DNA from 3 places in the Novibacillus thermophilus genome. Region 3 is predicted to be linked to each of the others. Evidence: riboswitches for the same ligand, from Rfam matches in the RefSeq annotation. Region 3 holds a riboswitch; each other region holds the start of a gene.

Region 1 (7,822 bases), 410 kb from region 3:
ATCGCCTGGAGCCACAAAGCCATTACAGATGCGATGTACGCCATGCGCACACACCATCCGAACACGTTTCCGCTGGCACTGGGCGGCGACCATTCGATAACGGCCATGCTCGTGAAGGGGTGGAAAAAAGCGCACCCAGACGAGCGGATCGGCATTTTGCAGCTGGACACCCACTTTGACCTGCGCAGTCTAAAAGACAACGGCCCGAGCAACGGGACTCCCATTCGAAACTTGATTGAGAGCGGCACCATTAAAGGGGAAGACGTCTGGAACATCGGACTGCACGGTTTCTTCAACGCCAAGTCCCTCAAAGAGTACGCAGACAGAGCGGGAATCCGATACGTGACCATGCGTCGCGCGCGCCAGCGCGGCTTAGATGCCGTGATCCAGGAGGCGCTCCTCGATCTAAAGCGCCGCGTGGACACCGTTTATGTCACTGTCGACATGGACGTCCTCGACATAGCGTACGGTCCTGGAGCCCCAGCTACGACACCCGGCGGCATGCAGACCGACGAACTGTTCACGGCGGTCACGGCAGCCGGACGCGACCCGCATGTGAAAGCGATGGACATCGTCTGCCTCGATCCGCACAAAGATGTCGCACAGGCCACTGTCAAAGCCGGCGTACACACGATGCTCAGTTTCCTGACGGGATTCTACTTGCGACAACACGACTGAAAGGAGTGTTCACACATTGGATGGACTACATCGGACAAAAACAAACCAAACACTCGCACAGCCTCCCGTGTCACCAGCCGCGGCATGTCGATTCTTTCTGTTCAGTGCCATCGGAATCTTTATGTTTTTCATTCCGGTGACACTAAACGGCACGAACTCCATTATGCTCGATCACATCGTCTCGGGCTTTCGTACGGCGTTCTCTAGTCTGACACCTTATTACGCACTCTTCGTCATAGCGCTGGGAGCCGTTTACCCCTTTGTCGCCAAAACGTGGAAGGAAAACGCGGTCGCTCTCACGTTTTCAGTCCTAAAAGTTCTCGGCTTCATCATCACCGTCATGCTCGTCTTTGAATTCGGTCCAGCCTGGCTGTTTCACGACAACATGGGCCCGTTTTTGCTCAATTCCCTCGTCATCCCCGTGGGGTTGCTCGTTCCAATCGGCTCCATATTTTTAGCCCTGCTCGTCGGCTACGGATTGCTGGAGTTTATCAGCATCCTCATGCAGCCGGTGATGAAACCCGTCTGGAAGACGCCGGGCCGGTCAGCTCTCGATGCCGTGGCGTCCTTCGTCGGCAGTTATTCCATCGGTCTGTTAATTACTAACCGCTTATTCAAAGAGGGGAAGTGCACGGTCAAAGAGGCGACTATCATTGCAACCGGTTTCTCCACCGTGTCCGTCACGTTTATGGTGGTGGTGGCCGACACCCTCGGTCTGATGGACATGTGGAACGCTTACTTCTGGACAACCTTTGTCGTGACGTTTGTGGTGACAGCGATCACAGTCCGAATTTGGCCTCTGAACCGTATGAGTGAAAACTACTATGACGGAAAAGGGACCCCGGAAATCACAATAGAAAACAACCGCCTGCGCCACGCCTGGATGAAAGCGATGGAAACGGCGGAAATTTGTCAAAAAATGTATGGCAAAATTTAAAAGACGGCTTCGTGATGACGATGAGCATTTTACCGTCCATCATGTCTGTCGGGCTCATCGGACTCGTGTTAGCGGAATATACGCCGCTTTTTGATTTCCTCGGCTACTTGTTCTACCCGTTTGCGGCACTCGTCCAACTGCCTGAACCGCTGCTCGCCGGGAAAGCTGCAGCCCTTTCCATTGTGGAGATGTTCTTGCCAGCCCTGTTGACAGTGGACGCCGCCCTGATGACGAAATTCGTTACCGGCATCGTGTGCGTGTCTGCGATTTTATTCTTCTCCGCTGTCATACCCGTCATTTTGTCCACGGAGATCCCGGTGAGCATTCCCAAGTTGGTTGTCATTTGGTTCGAACGCGTCGTGTTGACCATACTGATTGCCACTCCCCTCGCTTACTTGTTGCTGTGAGCCGAAATGTGGGCGACTGCCCGAGTTGTCAAAAAGGAGCTTAGGAGGAATACACCGTCTGTGGTTGGCAGCTCCTGCTGTGTTATGATACGATGGAGTCAAACAGCTGACGAAAGCGAAAACATGAATACAAAATCACTAGGGGTGCCTTTGGAGAAAGGCTGAGATTAAAGTGACACTTTAAAACCCTTTGAACCTGATCTGGGTCAATACCAGCGTAGGGAAGTGATGGGAGAAACGTGAGCCTCAACCACTTTCCACAACTGGGAAGTGGTTTTTTAAATGGCAGGTGAAGCGGAATGAATTTAAAACAGGCGAAACACGTCGAGCTCCACGCCGTGACCGATGGCTCCCAAACGGTGGAGGAATTGTCGGAAATTTTATTACTCATCCAGCGTGACGTCGACTTTATCCACATCAGGGAAAAAAATAAACAGCCAAAAAAAATCGTGCAACTGATCCAAGCTCTCGTTGACAGCGGAGTCCCGAGAGAGAAGTTAGTCGTAAACGACCGTGTGGATATCGCCCTTCTGCTCGGCCTCCACAACGTTCACCTCCCTTCCGCAGGGATCCCCGTCGAACGGTTGAAGGAAAAGTTCCCCGAGTTGAAAGCCGGCGTTTCCGTTCACACGCTGGAAGACGCCCTCCAAGCGGAACAAAAAGGTGCCGATTACGTCATGTTCGGGCATATCTTCACAACCCGTTCAAAGCCCGGTTTGTCTCCGAGGGGGTTGGACGCTTTAAGGGCGGTCGCCCACACGGTGAAACGGCCCGTCGTCGCCATTGGGGGCATTCATCCACACAACGCAAAAGACGTTGTTGAAGCGGGTGCCGCCGGCATTGCCGTCATGTCTGCTCTTTTTTCGGCGGAAAATCCGCAAAAAGCTGCTCGCTCGTTCCATTTTGTGCACAAGGGGGGAGGCCATGGAACCCGACCCGTTTAACCGTTGGCGCTACGACAGGGACATCTCACCGGCAGCACGTTTCTTCGACGGACCTTCAAAACGGAAAGGAACGTCGTCTGTTCAAGCCAAGTAAGTCCGTATGACCGCTCTTCCGTCGACCGAGAGGAGGTGACTGCGGTGGAATTGCACGTGAACGGTCGTGAGGTGACACTTGACGACAGCGTCCAGACGATTTCCGATTTACTTCAGTTTTTCCATCTGCAAGACCGGATTGTCATCGTCGAACACAACCGGGAAATTGTGGACAAAGAGCACTACCCCTCGAAAAAACTCGATCAAGGCGACCGCGTGGAAATTGTTCATTTCGTCGGAGGAGGTTGATGGCCGTGTTGAAAATAGCCAATAAAACGTTTCACTCGAGATTGCTTTTGGGAACGGGCAAGTATCCATCGCTGGATGTCCAGCGCAAAGCCGTACAAGCGGCAGAAGCTGAAATCTTGACGTTCGCTGTCAGAAGGATGAACATTTTCGAGCCGACGCAACCGAACTTTCTAGAGCAGTTAGATCTCACTCAATACACGCTGTTGCCCAACACTGCCGGTGCCAAAACTGCAGAAGAGGCGGTCCGCATCGCCAAACTGGCAAAAGCGTCAGGATTGTGCGACATGGTCAAGGTAGAAGTGATCGGGTGTGACAAAACGTTGTTGCCGGACCCTGTCGAAACGTTGAAAGCGTCTGAAAAGTTGTTGGAAGAAGGTTTTATCGTCCTGACGTACACGTCAGATGACGTCGTATTGGCGAAGCGTCTAGAGGAGCTGGGCGTCCATGCGGTCATGCCGGGGGCCTCCCCCATTGGTTCCGCCCAAGGCGTCGTCAATCCGTTAAATCTATCCTTGATTATTGAGCAATCCGACGTCCCGGTCATCGTGGACGCTGGCATAGGCTCCCCCCGCGACGCAGCATTCGCCATGGAGCTCGGAGCCGACGGCATCCTTCTCAACACAGCCGTTTCCTCCGCAAAAGACCCGGTCAAAATGGCGGAAGCGATGAAGTTGGCCATCGAGGCAGGGCGCTTGGGCTTTGAAGCGGGGATCGTTCCAAAGAAGCGGTACGCGACGGCCAGCAGTCCAGTGGAAGGTGTGCCAGCCCCTTAGAGACGTTGCACCACACCAAACGGCCAACGCCATCGGAAAACTGAAAAGATAACTTAAGGCGAAAAATGATGATTTTGTCGAAAAACGGCAGTCTCACGGGGAGACTGGTCTTTAACTTGACCTCCCATAAGCTGAACAAAGGTCATGAGATGGAAGATACCATAATAAGGGCCACTGAACACAATGATCTGATCTTGATTTTCTTGCATAAGGCGACGACGCCAATTGCGAATCCCTTTCGACGGCTGATTAGAGGATTCACTCTCTTCGCCTTCTTCCGTTTGCTCGGCACACCAAGTTCGATAAGCCGTTGTCAGGGCAATGGTCAAAAACGTGAAATAGACGTGCGATACCATGCCATTGGCCGTTTTGGTTGGCGCATGTTCCAGATTCCAGCCCTGTTTGCCTTCACGAAAAAGTAAATTCTCAATAAGGCTGCGCCCATCATAAGCATCATACGGAACAAAAGGGCGGTCAACGGGACTGTTGGTCAAAAAAACAGGGCATTTGTCTGCCGGGATCTCCTCGTTTCGGTAGCGTTGAATGACCACGGCGTTGATTGGGCAACCGCCGCCGCCCGTCTTACTGTATTGCTTTGCGGGCTTTGCCGGGTCCCGATAATCGACATAACTGGTTAACGCCTTGACACCAGTAACTTGGGTCTCGAGGATGTGCTCGGTTTTGCTTTTGCCACGACCGGACGTCTGTTTTTCTTGGCGTGTATCCGTCACCCCCATGGACGCTTGAGCCAAGTCCCGTGCATCCTGGGCGACGTCCATGTTGGAGCGTGCGGGAATCACAAATGTGATCTTTTGTTGGTCGAGCCAATATAAGGTGGTGCCGTCCAGAAAGCCCCGATCCATCAACACTTGGGTGATCCGGCTGTGCTTGCCCAGATTGCGCTGAGCCTGCTCGATGAGCACACGCGTATATTTGGACTCGTGTTCATGAATGGGGACGACTTTTAGAGCAAGGGGAATTTCCGTGTGCTGGTCAAACAACACAATCGCTTTCCATCCGTAAACGACACACTCGATCTCCCGGACGCCCTTTTTGTTGTGGATTTTCTTTTTGCGCATCACTTTTCCGGCACCTTCGTAGTTCGGCGTCGTTTCGATATCGGTGCCATCGATGATGCCCGTCACTTGTTGGTAGAAAGCACCAGATGCCGCTAAGTTGGCGATATTGGTGTTAAACAGTTGTTCAATCTCCTGTGGTGTCGCCTTATTCATGAATTCTGCCAGTGTCTGAGGGGTAAACGGGCTGGCGGGTGGGGTGTCGTTATGCCGTTTACCGGCACCCCGATTACAGTACCCTTCTTCCAACACCATAGCCGAAAAGCCCAAGGTTCGCATCACACCCTGATCACTAAACAACAGAGCAGGCAAACTTTTCATCGCCTTAATGCCCAGCAATGTTTTGGCCAAATACGTGATCAAGAAGTAATAAAACGGAATCATCACCCGTTGATACTGGCTAGCTTGAAAGGTGGAAAAAGAATGGAGGACACCGGTTTCTGACAAGTAGCCCATAAAATCATCCAAGATAGCTTCATCTTCCAGGTTGTGTACGCTGTCCATCGTTTTCGTGGTGCTGATCACCTGGGCGACGTATTCATCATCCCTTGTAGCGGCCACAATGGAAAAACGGTCGTTTAAGATGTGGGCGAAGTTACTCATCAATCATCCCTCATTCCGATTTTTATCTGGAATGAAGACATTCGCTCCGGAACCACTATTTTCCTTGTAGACTGACCCATTTCGACAAAACTAATGGTGATTCGACAATTGATTAGCTATGTTATCTTTTCAGCATCGGAAAAAAAGCCTGTTGCGTTAACCGGTTACATTTGTTATAATCTGGGGAAACAGCATTCACAATAAGCAATGTGACCTAAAGTTAGTGAGTTCATGAGGAGGTCGCACCAGTTTGGTGTGGCCTCTTATTTTGTTTCTGTGGAGGGACCACAAACACCATGATGTTGCTTGACGGAAACAACCTGACGTTGGAAAAGTGCCAAAAAGTTATCTATCAAAACGAAAAAGTGGGGCTGACGGAAGCGGCGTGGCAAAGGGTAGAAGCCAGCCGAAAAACAGTCGATCAAGCGGTCTCAGACGACACTGTCGTCTACGGGGTAACGACTGGATTCGGCAAGTTCAGCGACGTGACGATTGAGAACGATTTAGTGGCAGACTTGCAAATGAACCTGATTCGCAGTCACGCCTGTGCTGTCGGGACACCGTTTCCCGAACCGGTCACCCGCGCGATGATGTTACTCCGCGCCAATGCTTTGGCAAAAGGCTTTTCCGGCGTGCGCCGGGAACTGCTGCAATTGTTGCTTGACCTGTTAAATCACCGCATCCACCCCGTCATTCCCCAACAAGGTTCCCTCGGGGCCAGCGGCGACTTAGCACCGCTCGCCCACTTGGCGTCGGTATTGATCGGGGAAGGAGAGGCATTCGTTGCCGGCAGGCGCATGGCGGGCAAAGATGCCCTCGCTCAAGCGGGGCTCAAACCCGTGCGTCTAGCGGCCAAAGAGGGACTGGCCCTCATTAACGGTACCCAAGCGATGACCGCCGTCGGGCTCATCGCCTACCTCGAAGCAAGAAATCTCGCGGACCGGGCGGACGAGATCGCGGCGATGACGTTGGAATGTTTGCGCGGCGTGACAGACGCCTTCCATCCCGACGTGCACGCTGTGCGCCCTTATCCAGAACAAGCGGAGGTTGCCCGCCGGATCCTCGACCAAGTTGACGGCAGCCAGCTGGTCACCCGCCAAGGAGACATTCGCGTCCAGGACGCCTACTCTTTACGCTGTATCCCGCAAGTGCACGGCGCCAGTCGCCAAGCTTTGCGCTATGTAAGGGAGAAGCTGCTGATCGAGATGAACGCCGCCACGGACAATCCGCTCATTTTTGCCGAAAGGGGTGACATTGTGTCTGGAGGTAACTTTCACGGGCAGCCCATCGCCCTCGCCATGGATTTTTTGAAAATTGCCATGGCAGAACTGGCCAACGTCAGTGAGCGGCGCATTGAGCGCCTAGTCAATCCGCAACTGAACGACCTTCCCGGCTTTTTAAGTCCGAAACCCGGCTTGCAGTCGGGGATGATGATCCCGCAGTACGTCGCTGCGTCCATTGTGTCGGAAAATAAAGTGTTGGCCCACCCGGCCAGCGTAGACTCCATCCCGTCCTCTGCCAACCAGGAAGATCACGTCAGCATGGGAACGACGGCGGCGCGCCACGCCCTTAAGGTCGTGCAGAACGTGCGCAAAGTGCTGGCCATCGAAGCGATGTGCGCCGCCCAGGCACTGGAAATGCGGGGAGTGGACAAAGCCGGGAGGGGAACGCGGCAGTTGTACCGCGACATCCGTCAACGCGTCGCACCTCTCACCCGCGACCGTTCGCTGTCCAAAGACATCGAGCGGTTATCCGAATGGTTATAATCTCCTTCCTTTCCGTTAAGGTGGCACACCTTAACGGTTCACATAGATGAATGAAAGCGCTAAAAAAAAACGCTCAAGTTTTCAACACGGTACCAATTTAATTTGGTAAAATAAATGAGAAGTAAGGGAGGAATGGTCGTTATGTTCTGGAATCCCGTTGTCCTATCCGTACTCGTGTTAGCCGTGTTAAGTTTGGCACGCGTCAATGTCATTTTCGGCTTGCTCATCGCCGCCGCCGTCGCTGGCTTTTCCGCAGGGCTGACCCTTGAGGAGATTTTCTCCATCTTGATCGGCGG
Region 2 (7,822 bases), 990 kb from region 3:
ACTTCATATTTTTAAAAATTTAAGATATAATGACAATAAAACAGATAAATTTTTTATCGCATGTTGAAGGAGGGAGCATCGTGAATCCATTGTTCAAAGGTTGGGAACAGAAGGCCGTGCAAGTGTTGGATCGCACGTTGGCGGATACGTTGCCAGGAGTAAAGAGCGAATCGACATTACCTGTTATAATCGAGATGACCCCAAACGCAAAAGAAGAGGAGCGGCAGGAGATCAAGCAACTCTGCCAACAGCGTAAACGAGACGAAATCGTAAACGAATTGAAGTACATCCCCATGGTTACTGCCACTATTTGTCAAGATACTTTGCGGGAAGCGGCCCACCACCCGGGCGTCAAGCGCATCTTCTACGATCAACAAGTGCGCGCCTACCTCGATGTGGCCGTTCCGACTGTCGCTGCGGACGAAGCGCACGCCCGGTGGGGGTTGACTGGCAAGGGCATCACGGTGGCAGTGCTCGATACGGGGATAGAGGCTCACGACGACCTCACCAAACCTGAAAACCGTCTCGCAGGTTTTAACGATTTAGTCGGAAACGAGACAGAATCTTACGATGACAACGGCCACGGAACGCACGTAGCGGGGATTATTGCCGGAAACGGCTATCGTTCTGACGGTAAATATGTCGGTAGTGCTCCCGAAGCCAATCTCGTCGGCGTGAAAGTGCTGGACAACCGAGGTTCTGGTCAAGTATCGACGATCATGAGGGGCATCGACTGGTGTATCCAGGAAAAAGAACAGTACAACATCCGCGTGATAAACCTGTCTTTAGGCGGACCGGCAACTGAACCTTACACGGATGATCCGTTGAGTCGAATGGTGGAGCAAGCGTGGCACAACGGTATCGTCGTGTGTGCGGCTGCGGGGAATGAAGGCCCTGAGCCGGGCACTATCGGCACGCCGGGATTCCACCCCTCCATTGTGACCGTCGGTGCTACGTACGATCAGAACACGGAGACGACTGAAGACGATAAAGAATCGGAATTCTCCAGCCGCGGTCCTACCGTCGACCACCTCAACAAGCCAGATGTGTTAGCCCCGGGGGAAAAGATCGTCTCACTTCTGGCAGAGAATTCACCGCTGAACAGAAGAATTGAAAGGGGAGACCTTTCTTCTCCGCTCGACGGATACGTGGAACTGTCCGGAACGTCGATGGCCACACCACTCTGTGCCGGCGTCGCCGCGTTGCTCATACAGCACAATGAATCGTTGTCACCTAACGATGTGAAGTCGATTCTCGTCAGTTCGTCTACACATCTGAAGGGCAGCCAGCCGGGCTACGTCAACGTCGTGAGTGCATTGAAACTGGCTGAAGTGTATTTAGAATACGGGTCGCACGATGTGTATTCAAGTTAGCTGTCATCGGTTCTTTCGATAACCCGTCTCGCCAAAGGGGAACCCTTCGGTTCCCCTTTCCCTGATCATTTCCAGCTAACCTGCGCTGTCTCACCCTATCTCTTCGCCTCCGAAAGACCAGTTTTGGCTTTCCGTTTTTCCTTCAAGATCTGCCGCCGTTTAACGGTAACTTTTGGAGGTACCGGACGATGATGACTCCGATGATGGCGCCAGCGGTACTGCTCACGAGAAAACCTGGGACAAAGGCTAGCACGGCTTTCGTTTCGCCGAAGAAGATACGTGCCATCGGAACACTCAGAAGTGAGCCCAAAATACCCGTTCCGATCATTTCTCCAGCTGCCGCAAACCGTATTAGCCGCTTTCGCCGGTACAGCCACCCTGCCAACAAAGCACCGACCATCCCCCCTGGAAAAGCAAAAATCGTCCCGACACCGAGCAAATTTCGGAGTACCCCGATCAAAAAAGCGACAGTGACCGCGGGAAGGGGGCCGAACAGGACGGCTGCCAACACATTGATGGCATGCTGTACCGGATAGGCTTTCGCTATACCGGCAGGAAACCAGATAAACTGTGAACTGACAGTACCGATCGCAACCAAGACGGCCATCGCTGTCAAACGCTGTACTTGGCTTTTTCTCCTCACGGTTGAACTTTCCTCCGTTCCGTTTCGACCGTTTGCAAAAGCGCTCTGGCCGCCGCCTCCGGGTCCGTTTGGGAAGCTATGGCCGAAATGACAGCCACACCGTCAGCTCCGGCCGAGAGAATGTCAGGGACGTGCGCGGCTCGAATGCCACCGATGGCGACAATCGGGATCGGCCGTGTCAGTTGTTTACAGAGCGCAGCCAACCCTTCTGGTCCGAGGGGAGTTTTGGCATCGCTTTTTGAACGGGTGGGAAACATCGGCCCAACTCCGAGATAGTCAGCCCCAGAAGCAATCGCCTCTTCCGCTTCTTGTAACGTGTGGACAGAGACGCCAACCCACATGTCGTCACCCGTTAACGCGCGAACGTCTTCGACAGGGAGGTCGTCTTGTCCGACGTGAATGCCGTCAGCCTCGAGCAACAAGGCCAAATCTACACGATCGTTCACAATGAAAGGGATGTGGTGTTGGCGACATTCGCTGCGCAAAGCGCGCCCGAGGGCCAACGTTTCTTTCATCGTCAAGCCCGAATGCTTGTCTCTAAACTGAAAACACGTAATACCACCTGCAATCGCCTTTTTCAGCACATCGACAGGAGAGAGGGGAGGGGCACAGTCTTGACTGCCCATGACGAAGTATAAGGATAAGTGACGGGCCGGGACCATCACACATTCCCCTCCAAAACCGATAGTTTGGCCATGTCACGCAGCTCACGAGGTGTCATCAAATAAAGGGCATCGATTAAACGCCAGTTTAGCTCGCCGGGGCCTTTTGCCGACCGTGCTGCCAGCTCCGCCGCTACAGCCATCGCACTTAAACCCGCCACGGCGGCAAGGGTGGAGTCGTTTGTGACGGCGTGACAGGCGCCGACGATAGCGGTGGTTAAACAGCCAGAGCCTGTAATGTAAGGAAGTAGGGGATGGCCGCCTTCAATGACGACGGTGCTGTCAAGGCCCGCGACCACGTCCGTTTTTCCCGTCACTGCCACCGTTGTCCCGTACTTGTTCACGAAAGACTGCGCCAGCTGCACGCGGTCGCCGCCGTCATCAGATGCGTCAACCCCTTTCTGTCCCCACGCCACACCGCACAATGCGGCAATTTCAGCCGCATTTCCGCGGACGACGGCAATGTCCAGTTCGGCTAACAGCTGCTGGATCTGTTCATTGCGGTAAGCCGTCGTCCCGTACCCGACTGGATCCAAAATAACCGGGATCTTCAACCGGTTCGCAGCGTGACCTGCCAACTGCATCGCCTCTACCGTGCGTTCTGTCAAAGTGCCAGCATTTAACACAAGGGCCCCGGCGTGGGCCACCATGTCGGCCACTTCTCGCGGTTCCGAAGTCATCACGGGTGACGCCCCGATCGCGAGCGTCCCGTTAGCTGTAAAATTGGTCACAACGAGATTCGTAATGTTGTGGATGAGTGGTTTCCGTTGGCGCAATGTTGCCAACAACGTCTCCATCTGTTCACGCACGGGATAACCCCTCCTGTCTGTTGCGGTAAGCCCAGTGGTTGACAGGGCCGTGACCGCGCCCTAAATGGATAGGGTGTTTAATCGCTTCGGTAATATAGGTCTTTGCCGTTTCTACAGCCTGTCGAAGGGGAGTCCCTTTGGCTAGCTCCGCCGTAATAGCAGCAGAAAACGTACAACCGGTTCCGTGGGTGTGTTTTGTGTCATAGCGTGAAGCGACCAGTTCGTCAAACACCGAACCGTCGTAATAAATGTCGCGGGCCTCGTCATCCAAATGCCCGCCTTTCACGACGACAGCAGTAGCACCGAACTCATCGACGATCTGTTTAGCAGCGTCTTTCATCTGCTGGACGTTCTGAATTGTGCGCCCAGTGATTTCTTCTGCTTCGGGAAGATTGGGGGTTACAATCGTCGTCAAAGGGAGCAGTTCGTTGACCAGCTCTTTTTTCGCCGTTTCGGCGAGGAGTGCGTCACCGCTTTTGGCAACCATCACTGGGTCCATGACGTAGTTGTCAACATTGTACGCCTTCATCTTCTGCGCGACTAACCGAATGACGTCGGACTGGGAGAGCATGCCCGTTTTCACAGCATTGGGACGAATGTCTTCGTAAACGGCGTCCATCTGGCTTTCAATGAGCTCGAGGGGCATGTCTAAAAAGGTTTTGACGCCCAGCGTGTTTTGACTGACGACAGCCGTGATGACGGACATGCCGTAAACGCACAATTCCTGAAACGTTTTTAAGTCGGCATGAATGCCCGCACCTCCCGACGGGTCCGTTCCGGCAATCGTTAAAGCTCTCGGTACCTGTCCCATGATCATCACTCCGTAAAATAGTTGAGTTTCAGTACATTCATGCACTCTGCTGCAGAGGGGGGGAGGCCCGTCGACGTTCAAGTAAAAACACCGCAGATGCCATCCGCGGTGCAAAAAATTCTTAGATGTTCCCTCCGCTGGCATTACCCAGTTCAGGTTAAGCGGTCGACGGTGACAACTAACCATCCTCTCAGCCCGGTTTACCCGAGCTCCCGCAGAATGTATGAAATTCATGCGCTTACAGCTATTATAGGTTTTATCACCGCTATCTGTCAATGCAACGCTCTCCAGTTTTACAGATCAAAAAGCTACTGAAGAGAAAAAGAAGAGGGCAGCGGTTGTTCTGAGGTTCAGACGATTTTACATATATAGTTACAAAACTTATATTTTGTAACGGTACTATATGGCCAAGAAGTTGACAAAAGCCTCCCTCATCGCCTAACGGAAGTCACCAGCCCTTTCATCCTTCATCAGTTATATAGATGTGATTTGTAATAAGGTTTCCTTACAATCCATTGCCTTGACTATAGTAGTAGGCTCTCCCAAATGCGGACGGATATTATGTTTTCCCTGCTAACCGTCTCTGATCGAACAGCGCTTCGTTAGGGGGATTTGGCCTATTATGCCTTGGAGTTGGTCACATTCGTCCAGTTGGATCGTAAGGATGCTAGTTTCAAATATTTTAATGCGAATTGCTGTGGTGTATATCTACGTTTATGATTGAAACAGTTCTGCCTAGTCTCTCAAACCTGTCCCCCGTTTAAGTTATACTAAGAGTAAGGGGAAAATGACACATGATGAGAATAAAAGACAAAGTAAATGTTAAGCGTGCTGATATTGTTCTTCTTATAGGGATTGTAGCGATCTCCGCCAATTTGCGTCCGGCGATTACGTCTGTCGGCCCTCTCATCGGATTTATACGTGACGACATGCATTTATCCAACGGTTTAGCTGGCCTCCTCACGACTCTCCCTTTAGTCGCCTTTGCCGTCTTTTCTCCGTTGGCGCCGAAGTTTAGCCGCAGACTAGGTATCGAAATGACTTTGTTTCTCGGCCTCATGACGTTAGTTGCCGGGATTATGTTGCGCTCGACCCCCTCAATGTCTACCTTGTATACCGGCACCTTTACGATCGGCACGGCCATTGCGGTCTCCAACGTCCTGCTGCCGAGTCTCATTAAACAGAAATTTTCCGACAGAGTCGGTCTCATGACAGGTGTGTACACGACGTTTATGGGCGGTTTTGCAGCGCTTGGATCCGGTGTGAGCGTTCCCCTGGCGTCGCATTTAGGTTTCGGGTGGCGAAGCGCGCTCGGGTTTTGGGCCGTTTTAGCGGCTTTTGCCGCACTTGTTTGGCTCCCTCAACTCCGCCATCAAAACCGATCGGGTACTTCGCAAAGGATCGACGTGAAGCTAGGGGGGCTTTGGCGCTCTCCTCTCGCGTGGCAAGTGACTTGCTTCATGGGATTACAGTCGTCTATTTTTTATGTCACCGTGACGTGGATTCCCAATCTCCTTCACGATAGCGGCATGGACCCTTCGACGTCCGGATGGATGGTATCCTATATGCAGCTCATCGGTCTTCCGGCGACATTTATCGTGTCTGTTCTTGCAGATCGCCGTCCCAATCAAAAACGCATCGTGTTTGCAATCAGTTCGCTTTATATCGTCGCTTTTGCCGGGCTGCTCAGCTTGAAGACGGCCTGGGTGTACGTGTGGATCACGCTTCTTGGAATCGGCCAAAGCTCCACCATCAGCCTGGCGCTCGCATTCCTCGCCCTTCGTGCAAGAAATGCTCAACAAGCGGCAGAACTTTCAGGGATGGCCCAGTCTGTCGGCTATCTACTGGCCGCAGTCGGTCCAGTGGCTATCGGTTATCTTTACGATCTGACTCAGACATGGTCCGTTCCGTTAACGGTACTGATGTTTGTTTCATTCTGTATGTTGTTTGCCGGTCTCGGTGCCGGGCGCAACGCGTATGTCACGCCGGACAAAAACATGTAACCTTTGCGTCTCCTTTCTTTTCTGAGGGTTAGTTTACATAAAATAATGATTGTATACAATTTCATAAGGAGACGCTTCTCTCCCGCAGTACGTCACTAGAAAAAACAGCCGATGTTCATCTTGTATCGGTGAACATCGGCTGTCGCACACGCGCAAACGCTGTTTTGTCTTGTCTTTAGGCTGTTGCATACTCACTGCTCGGCGGATGCATCACGTGCCATCACGTGCCGTTGCCGTTCGCCCGGAACCGCTTCAAAAACGACTGCAATCGTTCACTCTTTGGGTTTTCTAAAACATCACCCGGTGTCCCCTGCTCTCCGATGCGGCCGTTGTCGAGAAACACAATTCTGTCAGCCACGTCCCGGGCAAACTCCATTTCGTGCGTAATCAAAATCATCGTCGTCTTGCCTTCCGAAGCGATGTCTTTAATGACCGAAAGCACTTCCCCGACGAGTTCCGGGTCGAGTGCCGCCGTCACCTCGTCAAACAACATCACTTTCGGCTGCATCACCAGCGCCCGCGCAATGGCGACACGCTGTTGCTGTCCTCCAGACAGCTGGGAAGGATAAGCGTCCACCTTGTCGCGAAGACCGACTTTTTCCAGCATCGTCACTGCCCGTTCTTCCGCCTCTTCCTTGGACAGACCGAGAACGTGAACTGGTGCGGTGATGCAATTGCGCATAATCGTCATGTGCGGAAATAAATTGTACTGCTGAAAGACCATGCCGATTTTGCCTCTCACTTTGCGTAAATGCTTTTCGTCTGCTGGGATGAGTTTACCGTCTACTCGCTTGTGCCACAACAGTTCGCTATCTACTTCAATCGTACCGGAAGTCGGTTTTTCCAACGTCATCAGCATGCGGATGATCGTCGTTTTTCCCGATCCACTCGGGCCGATAATGGCCAGTTTTTCGTTTGGCTGGACGTCTAGATCCAGTTCTTTCAAGACGTGAACATTGCCAAAAGACTTACTCACCTTATCGTATCGCACGATAGGCTCTGCTCGCCCTTTCTCGGGGGCAGCGTCCAGTGTAGTACTTGCCGTTTCAACCATCACAACGTCTCTCCTTTTGTAAGGGCGCGGCTTCTCCCAAAAGCGCGGTTCGTTCGGCTTTCAAGTTTGCGCACGAGCACTGCCGACGGATAGCTGAGAAGCAAGAACAGAAAGCCGACAATGGTGATCGGTTCCAGGTAGCGCCACGTTTCCGATCCGATGATTTTGGCCGTCTGCAGCATCTCTACCACCAAGATGGCAGACAAGAGGGGAGTTTCCTTAAACAGCACGATTAAATAGTTTCCCAACATCGGAATGACCGGCGGAATGGCTTGCGGCAGAATCACTTTAAACCACGTCTGCGCTTTTGAAAAGTTGAGGGCCGTGCTCGCTTCCCACTGCCCTTTGGGAACCGCTTCAATGCCAGAACGGTAGATTTCTGACACGTACGTACTGTAGTGGATACCCAAGCCTAGCGCCCCTGTTAGAAATGGATTAAGCGAAAACCCGATGTACGGAATTTGCGG
Region 3 (7,822 bases):
GGCGAACCGGCCGTAGTGGACGTCCACACATCGGACGCGATGCCACCGTTCACCTATTTTAAACAGGCCGTTCAGTAGTTCCCAAGGAAGAACCCCTTGCCCTTTCCCTAGCGTCGTTCAATACGCCGTACCATTTAATCACGTCGATTTACATCCCTAAGTATTTCGCGCACAAACGGCGTGCCGTCGCCGTGTCTTTCGTATGATGTACGAGGACTCGTCCGTCTTTAAACGCCACAATTCTGTGGCCTTCGACTTGAAAAGAAAGGAGATGGGTATTGTACACCGTCTCGTTGTCCAGCGAACGAACACGTGCAGCCATGGACACTAAATCCCATTCCCGCACATTGCGCAACCGGATCTGGACGGTGTCGCGGCCACACAGGACGGAGGTGCTCGCTCCTTTTTGCCCCGACAGGTAAGGGTATGAAGGATGATCCCCACACGCGGGGCATGAGGGCTTCCGCTTGTGTGACACTTTCATTTCCACATGCTCGTTTTTCCACAGATCAAACGCAACAAACGTATCGCGGACAGAGGCTTCGTTGTGTGTCAACAGTTTAAGTGCTTCCGCCGCTTGATGGGATGCGACCATTTGGGATGCGGGGGCGATGACCCCCGTCGTATCGCACGTCTCCCTTTGCTGTGGAGTCTCTTCACCGAACAAACAGACAAGGCACGGAGTTTGTCCGGGCATCACTGTTAACGAAGCGCCGTAAGCGCCGATTACCGCGCCGTAAATCCAAGGGATCCCCGCCTCGCACGCCGCATCATTGAGTAAAAAACGCGTTTCAAAGTTGTCTGTTGCGTCAATGATGACATCCATGCCTTGAATGAAGTCGCGCACGTTATCCTTCGTCACGTCAGAGACGAGTGGTTCGATATGGACGTCGCGGTTGACGGCAGAAAGGTAGTGGTAAGCCGCAATCGCTTTTGGTTGCATACGGCGCGCATCTTGTTCGTTAAATAGCGTTTGTCGCTGTAAATTGGACCAGTCGACGTAATCGCGGTCGACGAGACGGATGTTTCCGACTCCTGCCCGTACAAGAATTTCCAACACCGGTCCCCCTAAGGCGCCAGCACCGACGACGAGCACCGAAGAGCGGCGCAAGTGCTCGACCCCTTTCTTGCCAATCGGGGTGAAAAGGGCAAGCCTTGAATATCGTTCATGCATTTTAAAACACCCTCTAGCCACTGTTGACGGCATTTTGTTCCATTTTAAATACTAACACAACGAAACATTTCTTGCCGGTAAATAATTAAGAACATTTGCCTTTCTTTAAATAATATGTTCTAATAGGATACAAAAAATTGATAATTTTAGCCACTAGGGGTGCATCGATTCGATGCTGAGAAAGAGCGCACTCTTGACCCTTAGAACCTGATCTAGTTCGTACTAGCGGAGGGAAGTGGTATATGCACTTATTGATGTGTAAGCCTATACCCCATCCTTTCCTGCGGGTGGGGTCTTTCGTGTACAGTTTCAGTTTGCGATCAAAATTGAGCTAGAGGTGAATGAAGCATGACCGTTTTATTTACAGACCGCCTGTGGAAAAAAGTGCGGCCGATCTGGAAGGCATATGTAGAACACCCGTTTGTCAGAGGAATCGGGGAAGGTTGGCTGGAACGGGAAAAGTTCAAACACTTTATGAAACAAGATTACGTTTATTTGATTGAATACTCCCGCGTCTTTGCCCTGGGAAGTGCAAAAGCCCACGATTTGCAAACGATGACGACCTTTGCCAACTTGTTGCACGAGACGTTAAATTTTGAAATGGAGCTTCACCGCCAATACGCCAAGAAATTTAATATTTCCCCTGAAGAATTAGAAGCAACCGAACCATCGGCCACGACGATAGCCTATACGAGTTATATGCTGAATGTGTCGCAAAAGGGGGGAATTGAGAACGTCATTGCCGCCGTTCTCACCTGTGCTTGGAGTTACAATTATGTCGGTCAAGCGTTAGCGCAATGGCGCGGTGCTTTAGAGCACGAATTTTACGGAAACTGGGTGCAGACGTATTCCTCCGAAGCGTTCACACAACTGGCAAATGACTGCAAGGACTTAATGAATGAAGTGGCCGACGGGAAACCTGAACACGAATTAGCGACATTAGAAGACATCGTCGTGAACACAAGCCGATTTGAGTACATGTTTTGGGACATGGCGGAAAACATCACAATGTGGCCGACAGATAAAGTAGAAGGCGTTCAACAAAACTAAATGGCGGGGCCTTACGGCTCCCGCCATTCGTTTCGCCTGGCAGCGACCTACTCTCCCAGGGGCTCTCGCCCCGAGTACCATCGGCGCTGGAGGGCTTAACGGTCGTGTTCGGCATGGGTACGCGTGTGTCCCCTCCGCTATGGCCACCAGACAGCATTCCCTCAAAACTGGTCGGAAGCATTCTCTCGATTAAGCCCTCGACCGATTCGTATCCGTCAGCTCAACGTGTTACCACGCTTACACCTCGGACCGATCCACCTCGTCTTCTCCAAGGGGTCTTACCCAAGCACCTGAGTGCCTGGTGGGAAATCTCATCTTGAGGGGGGCTTCACGCTTAGATGCTTTCAGCGCTTATCCCGGCCACACGTGGCTACCCAGCGATGCCCTTGGCAGAACAACTGGTCCACCAGCGGTGTGTCCGTCCCGGTCCTCTCGTACTAAGGACGGCTCCTCTTCAGATTTCCTGCGCCCACGACAGATAGGGACCGAACTGTCTCACGACGTTCTGAACCCAGCTCGCGTACCGCTTTAATGGGCGAACAGCCCAACCCTTGGGACCTGCTTCAGCCCCAGGATGCGATGAGCCGACATCGAGGTGCCAAACCTCCCCGTCGATGTGGACTCTTGGGGGAGATAAGCCTGTTATCCCCGGGGTAGCTTTTATCCGTTGAGCGATGGCCCTTCCACTCAGAACCACCGGATCACTAAGTCCGACTTTCGTCCCTGCTCGACCTGTCAGTCTCGCAGTCAAGCTCCCTTCTGCCTTTACACTCCTCACGCGATGTCCAACCGCGCTGAGGGAACCTTCGAGCGCCTCCGTTACCTTTTAGGAGGCGACCGCCCCAGTCAAACTGCCCACCTGACAATGTCCCGCCACCGGCTCACGGCGGTCGGTTAGGATTTAACCATGATGAGGGTGGTATCCCACCGGCGCCTCCCTCGATCCTGGCGAACCGATTTCTCTGGCTCCCACCTATCCTGTACACATCATCGCCAAATCCACTATCAGGCTGCAGTCAAGCTCCACGGGGTCTTTCCGTCTTGTCGTGGGTAATGCGCATCTTCACGCATACTACAATTTCACCGGGCCTCTCGTTGAGACAGTGTCCAAGTCGTTACGCCTTTCGTGCGGGTCGGAACTTACCCGACAAGGAATTTCGCTACCTTAGGACCGTTATAGTTACGGCCGCCGTTTACTGGGGCTTCGGTTCAGACCTTCGCTTCCGCTAAGTCCTCCCCTTAACCTTCCAGCACCGGGCAGGCGTCAGCCCCTATACGTCGCCTTGCGGCTTCGCAGAGACCTGTGTTTTTGCTAAACAGTCGCTTGGACCTCTTCACTGCGGCCCCCTCAGGCAACCTCTCGGCCACCCTAACGGGGCACCCCTTCTCCCAAAGTTACGGGGCCATTTTGCCGAGTTCCTTAACGAGAGTTCTCCCGTGCGCCTTAGGATCCTCTCCTCGCCTACCTGTGTCGGTTTGCGGTACGGGCACCGCGCTCCTCGCTAGAGGCTTTTCTTGTCAGTGTGGGTGCAGGGACTTCGCTACTCTAAGTTTCACTCCCCATCACGGCTCAAGATCCTCGCAACGCGGGATTTGCCTCGCGCTGCTCTCTCACCGCTTGGACAGGCACATCCATCCGCCTGCTCCCCTGCCCTCCTGCGTCCCCCTTCGCTCAATCGGAACGCGGTGGTACAGGAATCTCCACCTGTTCTCCATCGCCTACGCTCTTCAGCCTCGGCTTAGGTCCCGACTTACCCTGAGCGGACGAACCTTCCTCAGGAACCCTTAGGCTTTCGGCGGAGGGGATTCTCACCCCTCTTATCGTTACTCATACCGGCATTCTCACTACCCAGCGCTCCACATTCCCTCCCGGAAATCCTTCGCTGCACTGGGTACGCTCCCCTACCACGGTGTCCCGCCCATAGCTTCGGTGATCCGTTTAGCCCCGGTACATTTTCGGCGCGACGTCACTTGACCAGTGAGCTTTTACGCACTCTTTCAATGATGGCTGCTTCTAAGCCAACATCCTGGTTGTCTCGGCAACGCCACATCCTTTCCCACTTAACGGATACTTCGGGACCTTAGCTGATGGTCTGGGTTGTTCCCCTCTCGACGTCGAATCTTAGCACCCGACGTCTGACTCCCAGGAACCGAATCAACGGCATTCGGAGTTTGACTGCGATCGGTAACCCGTCGAGGGCCCCTCACGCAATCAGTGCTCTACCTCCGCGATTCTTCCCCTGAGGCTAGCCCTAAAGCTATTTCGGGGAGAACCAGCTATCTCCGAGTTCGATTGGCATTTCACCCCTACCCACCCCTCATCCCCGCCTTTTTCAACAGACGTGGGTGCGGGCCTCCAGTCGGTGTTACCCGACCTTCACCCTGGACATGGGTAGATCACTCGGTTTCGGGTCGACGACGCGCAACTAAAATCGCCCTCTTCAGACTCGCTTTCGCTACGGCTCCGCGTCTCCCGCTTAACCTCGCTACGCATCGTCACTCGCCGGTCCATTCTACAAAAGGTACGCCGTCATCCAGATTACCCGGACTCCGACTGCTTGTAGGCACACGGTTTCAGGTTCTCTTTCACTCCCCTCCCGGGGTGCTTTTCACCTTTCCCTCACGGTACTGGTGCGCTATCGGTCGCCAGGGAGTATTTAGCCTTGGGAGGTGGGCCTCCCTGCTTCCCACGGGGTTCCCCGTGCCCCGCGGTACTCGGGGTCCGTCTCGGAGCGGACAGAATTTCGCCTACAGGATTCTTACCTTCTCTGATGGGCCGTTCCAGGCCGCTTCGGCTATCCCGTCCGTTTCTCACTCCTTATGAGACGCCCCACAACCCCGACACTCAACTCAAACCCACTACGCATATGATAAATGCGTCTTGTGGATCTCAGTTGAGTGCCGGGTTTGGGCTGTTTCCGTTTCGCTCGCCGCTACTCAGGAAATCGCTTTGAGCACCCACGAAAGGTTCCCTTTCGCAGGGCCCGCCTTGCTTTCTTTTCCTCAGGGTACTAAGATGTTTCAGTTCCCCTGGTTGCCCTCCGCTGCCTATGCATTCAGCAACGGATGCTCTCCTATGAAAGAGAGCGGGTTCCCCCATTCGGACATCCCCGGATCTACGCCTGCTTACGGCTCCCCGAGGCATTTCGGTGTTCGCCCCGTCCTTCGTCGGCTCCTGGCGCCTAGGCATCCACCGTGCGCCCTTTCTTGCTTAATCGTTCTCGACATGACTCTCGTCATCCCGGTGAATGCTTCCGATCCAGTTTTCAAGGAACACATCCGCCCCTCCACGGGACGGCAGAGACCATTCTCTTCTGAGAATGTCTCCCTCAAAACTAAACGAACAAGCCGAACGCCTTTTTTTTACTCCGTAGAAAGGAGGTGATCCAGCCGCACCTTCCGATACGGCTACCTTGTTACGACTTCACCCCAATCATCTGTCCCACCTTCGGCGGCTGGCTCCTTACGGTTGCCTCACCGACTTCGGGTGTTACAGACTCTCGTGGTGTGACGGGCGGTGTGTACAAGGCCCGGGAACGTATTCACCGCGGCATGCTGATCCGCGATTACTAGCGATTCCTCCTTCACGCAGGCGAGTTGCAGCCTGCGATCCGAACTGAGACTGGCTTTTTAGGGATTGGCTCCGCGTCACCGCTTCGCTGCCCTCTGTACCAGCCATTGTAGCACGTGTGTCGCCCAGGACATAAGGGGCATGATGATTTGACGTCATCCCCACCTTCCTCCAGCTTGTCACTGGCAGTCAGCTTAGAGTGCCCAACTCAATGCTGGCAACTAAGCTCAAGGGTTGCGCTCGTTGCGGGACTTAACCCAACATCTCACGACACGAGCTGACGACAACCATGCACCACCTGTCTCTCTGTCCCCGAAGGGAAACCTCTATCTCTAGAGGGGTCAGAGGATGTCAAGCCCTGGTAAGGTTCTTCGCGTTGCTTCGAATTAAACCACATGCTCCACCGCTTGTGCGGGCCCCCGTCAATTCCTTTGAGTTTCAGCCTTGCGGCCGTACTCCCCAGGCGGAGTGCTTAATGTGTTTACTTCGGCACTAAGGGCGTGACGCCCCTAACACCTAGCACTCATCGTTTACGGCGTGGACTACCAGGGTATCTAATCCTGTTCGCTCCCCACGCTTTCGCGCCTCAGCGTCAGTTACAGGCCAGAGAGCCGCCTTCGCCACTGGTGTTCCTCCCGATCTCTACGCATTTCACCGCTACACCGGGAATTCCGCTCCCCTCTCCTGCACTCAAGTCCCCCAGTTTCCAATGCCATCCCACGGTTGAGCCGTGGCCTTTCACATCAGACTTAAGAGACCGCCTGCGCGCCCTTTACGCCCAATAATTCCGGACAACGCTCGCCCCCTACGTGTTACCGCGGCTGCTGGCACGTAGTTAGCCGGGGCTTCCTCCTGTGGTACCGTCACGCTAAGAGCATGCCCTCTCCTAGCCGTTCTTCCCACATGACAGAGCTTTACAACCCGAAGGCCGTCCTCGCTCACGCGGCGTTGCTCGGTCAGGGTTCCCCCATTGCCGAAAATTCCCTACTGCTGCCTCCCGTAGGAGTCTGGGCCGTGTCTCAGTCCCAGTGTGGCCGGTCACCCTCTCAGGTCGGCTACGCATCGTCGCCTTGGTGAGCCCTTACCTCACCAACTAGCTAATGCGCCGCGAGCCCATCTGCAAGCGACGACTTCCGCCGCCTTTTAAGGCTCCCCCATGCGGAAAAGCCTCTTATCCGGTATTAGCTCCGGTTTCCCGCAGTTATCCCGGTCTTGCAGGCAGGTTGCCCACGTGTTACTCACCCGTCCGCCGCTGGTTCCGCCATCCGCCCCCGAAGGGGTGGTCGGCTTCACCCGCACGACTTGCATGTATTAGGCACGCCGCCAGCGTTCGTCCTGAGCCAGGATCAAACTCTCCATTAAAAATGGTCTGTCCGCAGCTCAGCTGCGTAACACTTTCCTTCAGAAGCCAAACAGGCTCCTTGTACGAAACAAGCTGTTCCAAGCTCTTGGACGTTGGCTTGTTCGTTCAGTTTTCAAGGAACATTCGCGCTCTCGCCTGAAAGGCGACATCCTACATCTTATCACGCAGGGCGTTTGCTGTCAATACGCTATTTCTTTCCATTCGCACCTGCGCGGTTCAAAAAGCAATGCCGTTTTTTCACGGCGAGACATAATATAACATGCGGTTATCTTAATCGCAAGAGGAAGTTTATAACAATTACTTCAAGTTTTCGTACTGGTTGATCCATGCTCTGGCAAATTCGCGAAACGGCTGATTAGTCGCTTTTTCAAAAGCTTCACGCGTACGCAAGTTAAGTTCTCTCCTTTTGATCGCACTCTCTTGATCAATGTCTGGGTACATTTTTAAGGCTGCACACCACTCAACTAAGTCCTTTTCCCCGTACTCTCTCATAAAAAAACGCACCACGTCATAGCTGTGGGCATAGTACAGGCTTGCTTCCCGAGCCGACAATGATTCCAAGTTTAACTCCTCCAACTGCTGAAGGGTCCAGCGCGGTTTTTTTAGCTGAGCATCTCCTTCCAGGTGCAATCCTGGTAACAAATGTCTTTGGTAGTACTCAGCC

Evidence for each region. A riboswitch is a leader RNA that binds a small molecule or an ion and turns the genes downstream of it on or off. The one in region 3 is predicted to bind thiamine pyrophosphate.
Region 1: linked by a shared signal. The riboswitch ahead of tenI (thiazole tautomerase TenI) and the one ahead of tenA (thiaminase II) in region 3 are both predicted to bind thiamine pyrophosphate.
Region 2: linked by a shared signal. The riboswitch ahead of thiD (bifunctional hydroxymethylpyrimidine kinase/phosphomethylpyrimidine kinase) and the one ahead of tenA (thiaminase II) in region 3 are both predicted to bind thiamine pyrophosphate.

Annotation. Positions count from the first base shown of each region.
Region 1 is NZ_CP019699.1:3,559,356-3,567,177, forward strand. Features, by position in the region: gene B0W44_RS17315 (agmatinase family protein) at 1-678, shown strand, start outside; partial or broken gene B0W44_RS17320 (YjiH family protein) at 695-2,022, shown strand; TPP riboswitch at 2,153-2,263, shown strand; gene tenI (thiazole tautomerase TenI) at 2,322-2,966, shown strand; gene thiS (sulfur carrier protein ThiS) at 3,105-3,308, shown strand; gene B0W44_RS17335 (thiazole synthase) at 3,308-4,081, shown strand; gene B0W44_RS17340 (transposase) at 4,135-5,760, opposite strand; gene hutH (histidine ammonia-lyase) at 6,057-7,526, shown strand; gene B0W44_RS17350 (Na+/H+ antiporter family protein) at 7,668-7,822, shown strand, end outside.
Region 2 is NZ_CP019699.1:2,977,149-2,984,970, forward strand. Features, by position in the region: gene B0W44_RS14510 (S8 family peptidase) at 81-1,373, shown strand; gene thiW (energy coupling factor transporter S component ThiW) at 1,516-2,016, opposite strand; gene thiE (thiamine phosphate synthase) at 2,013-2,678, opposite strand; gene thiM (hydroxyethylthiazole kinase) at 2,678-3,475, opposite strand; gene thiD (bifunctional hydroxymethylpyrimidine kinase/phosphomethylpyrimidine kinase) at 3,480-4,298, opposite strand; TPP riboswitch at 4,411-4,524, opposite strand; gene B0W44_RS14535 (CynX/NimT family MFS transporter) at 5,093-6,301, shown strand; gene ehuA (ectoine/hydroxyectoine ABC transporter ATP-binding protein EhuA) at 6,522-7,355, opposite strand; gene ehuD (ectoine/hydroxyectoine ABC transporter permease subunit EhuD) at 7,355-7,822, opposite strand, start outside.
Region 3 is NZ_CP019699.1:337,387-345,208, reverse strand. Features, by position in the region: gene B0W44_RS01875 (thiamine pyrophosphate-binding protein) at 1-78, shown strand, start outside; gene B0W44_RS01870 (ThiF family adenylyltransferase) at 149-1,174, opposite strand; TPP riboswitch at 1,320-1,425, shown strand; gene tenA (thiaminase II) at 1,523-2,224, shown strand; rRNA gene rrf (5S ribosomal RNA) at 2,259-2,375, opposite strand; rRNA gene B0W44_RS01855 (23S ribosomal RNA) at 2,410-5,441, opposite strand; rRNA gene B0W44_RS01850 (16S ribosomal RNA) at 5,599-7,157, opposite strand; gene B0W44_RS01845 (peptidase MA family metallohydrolase) at 7,456-7,822, opposite strand, start outside.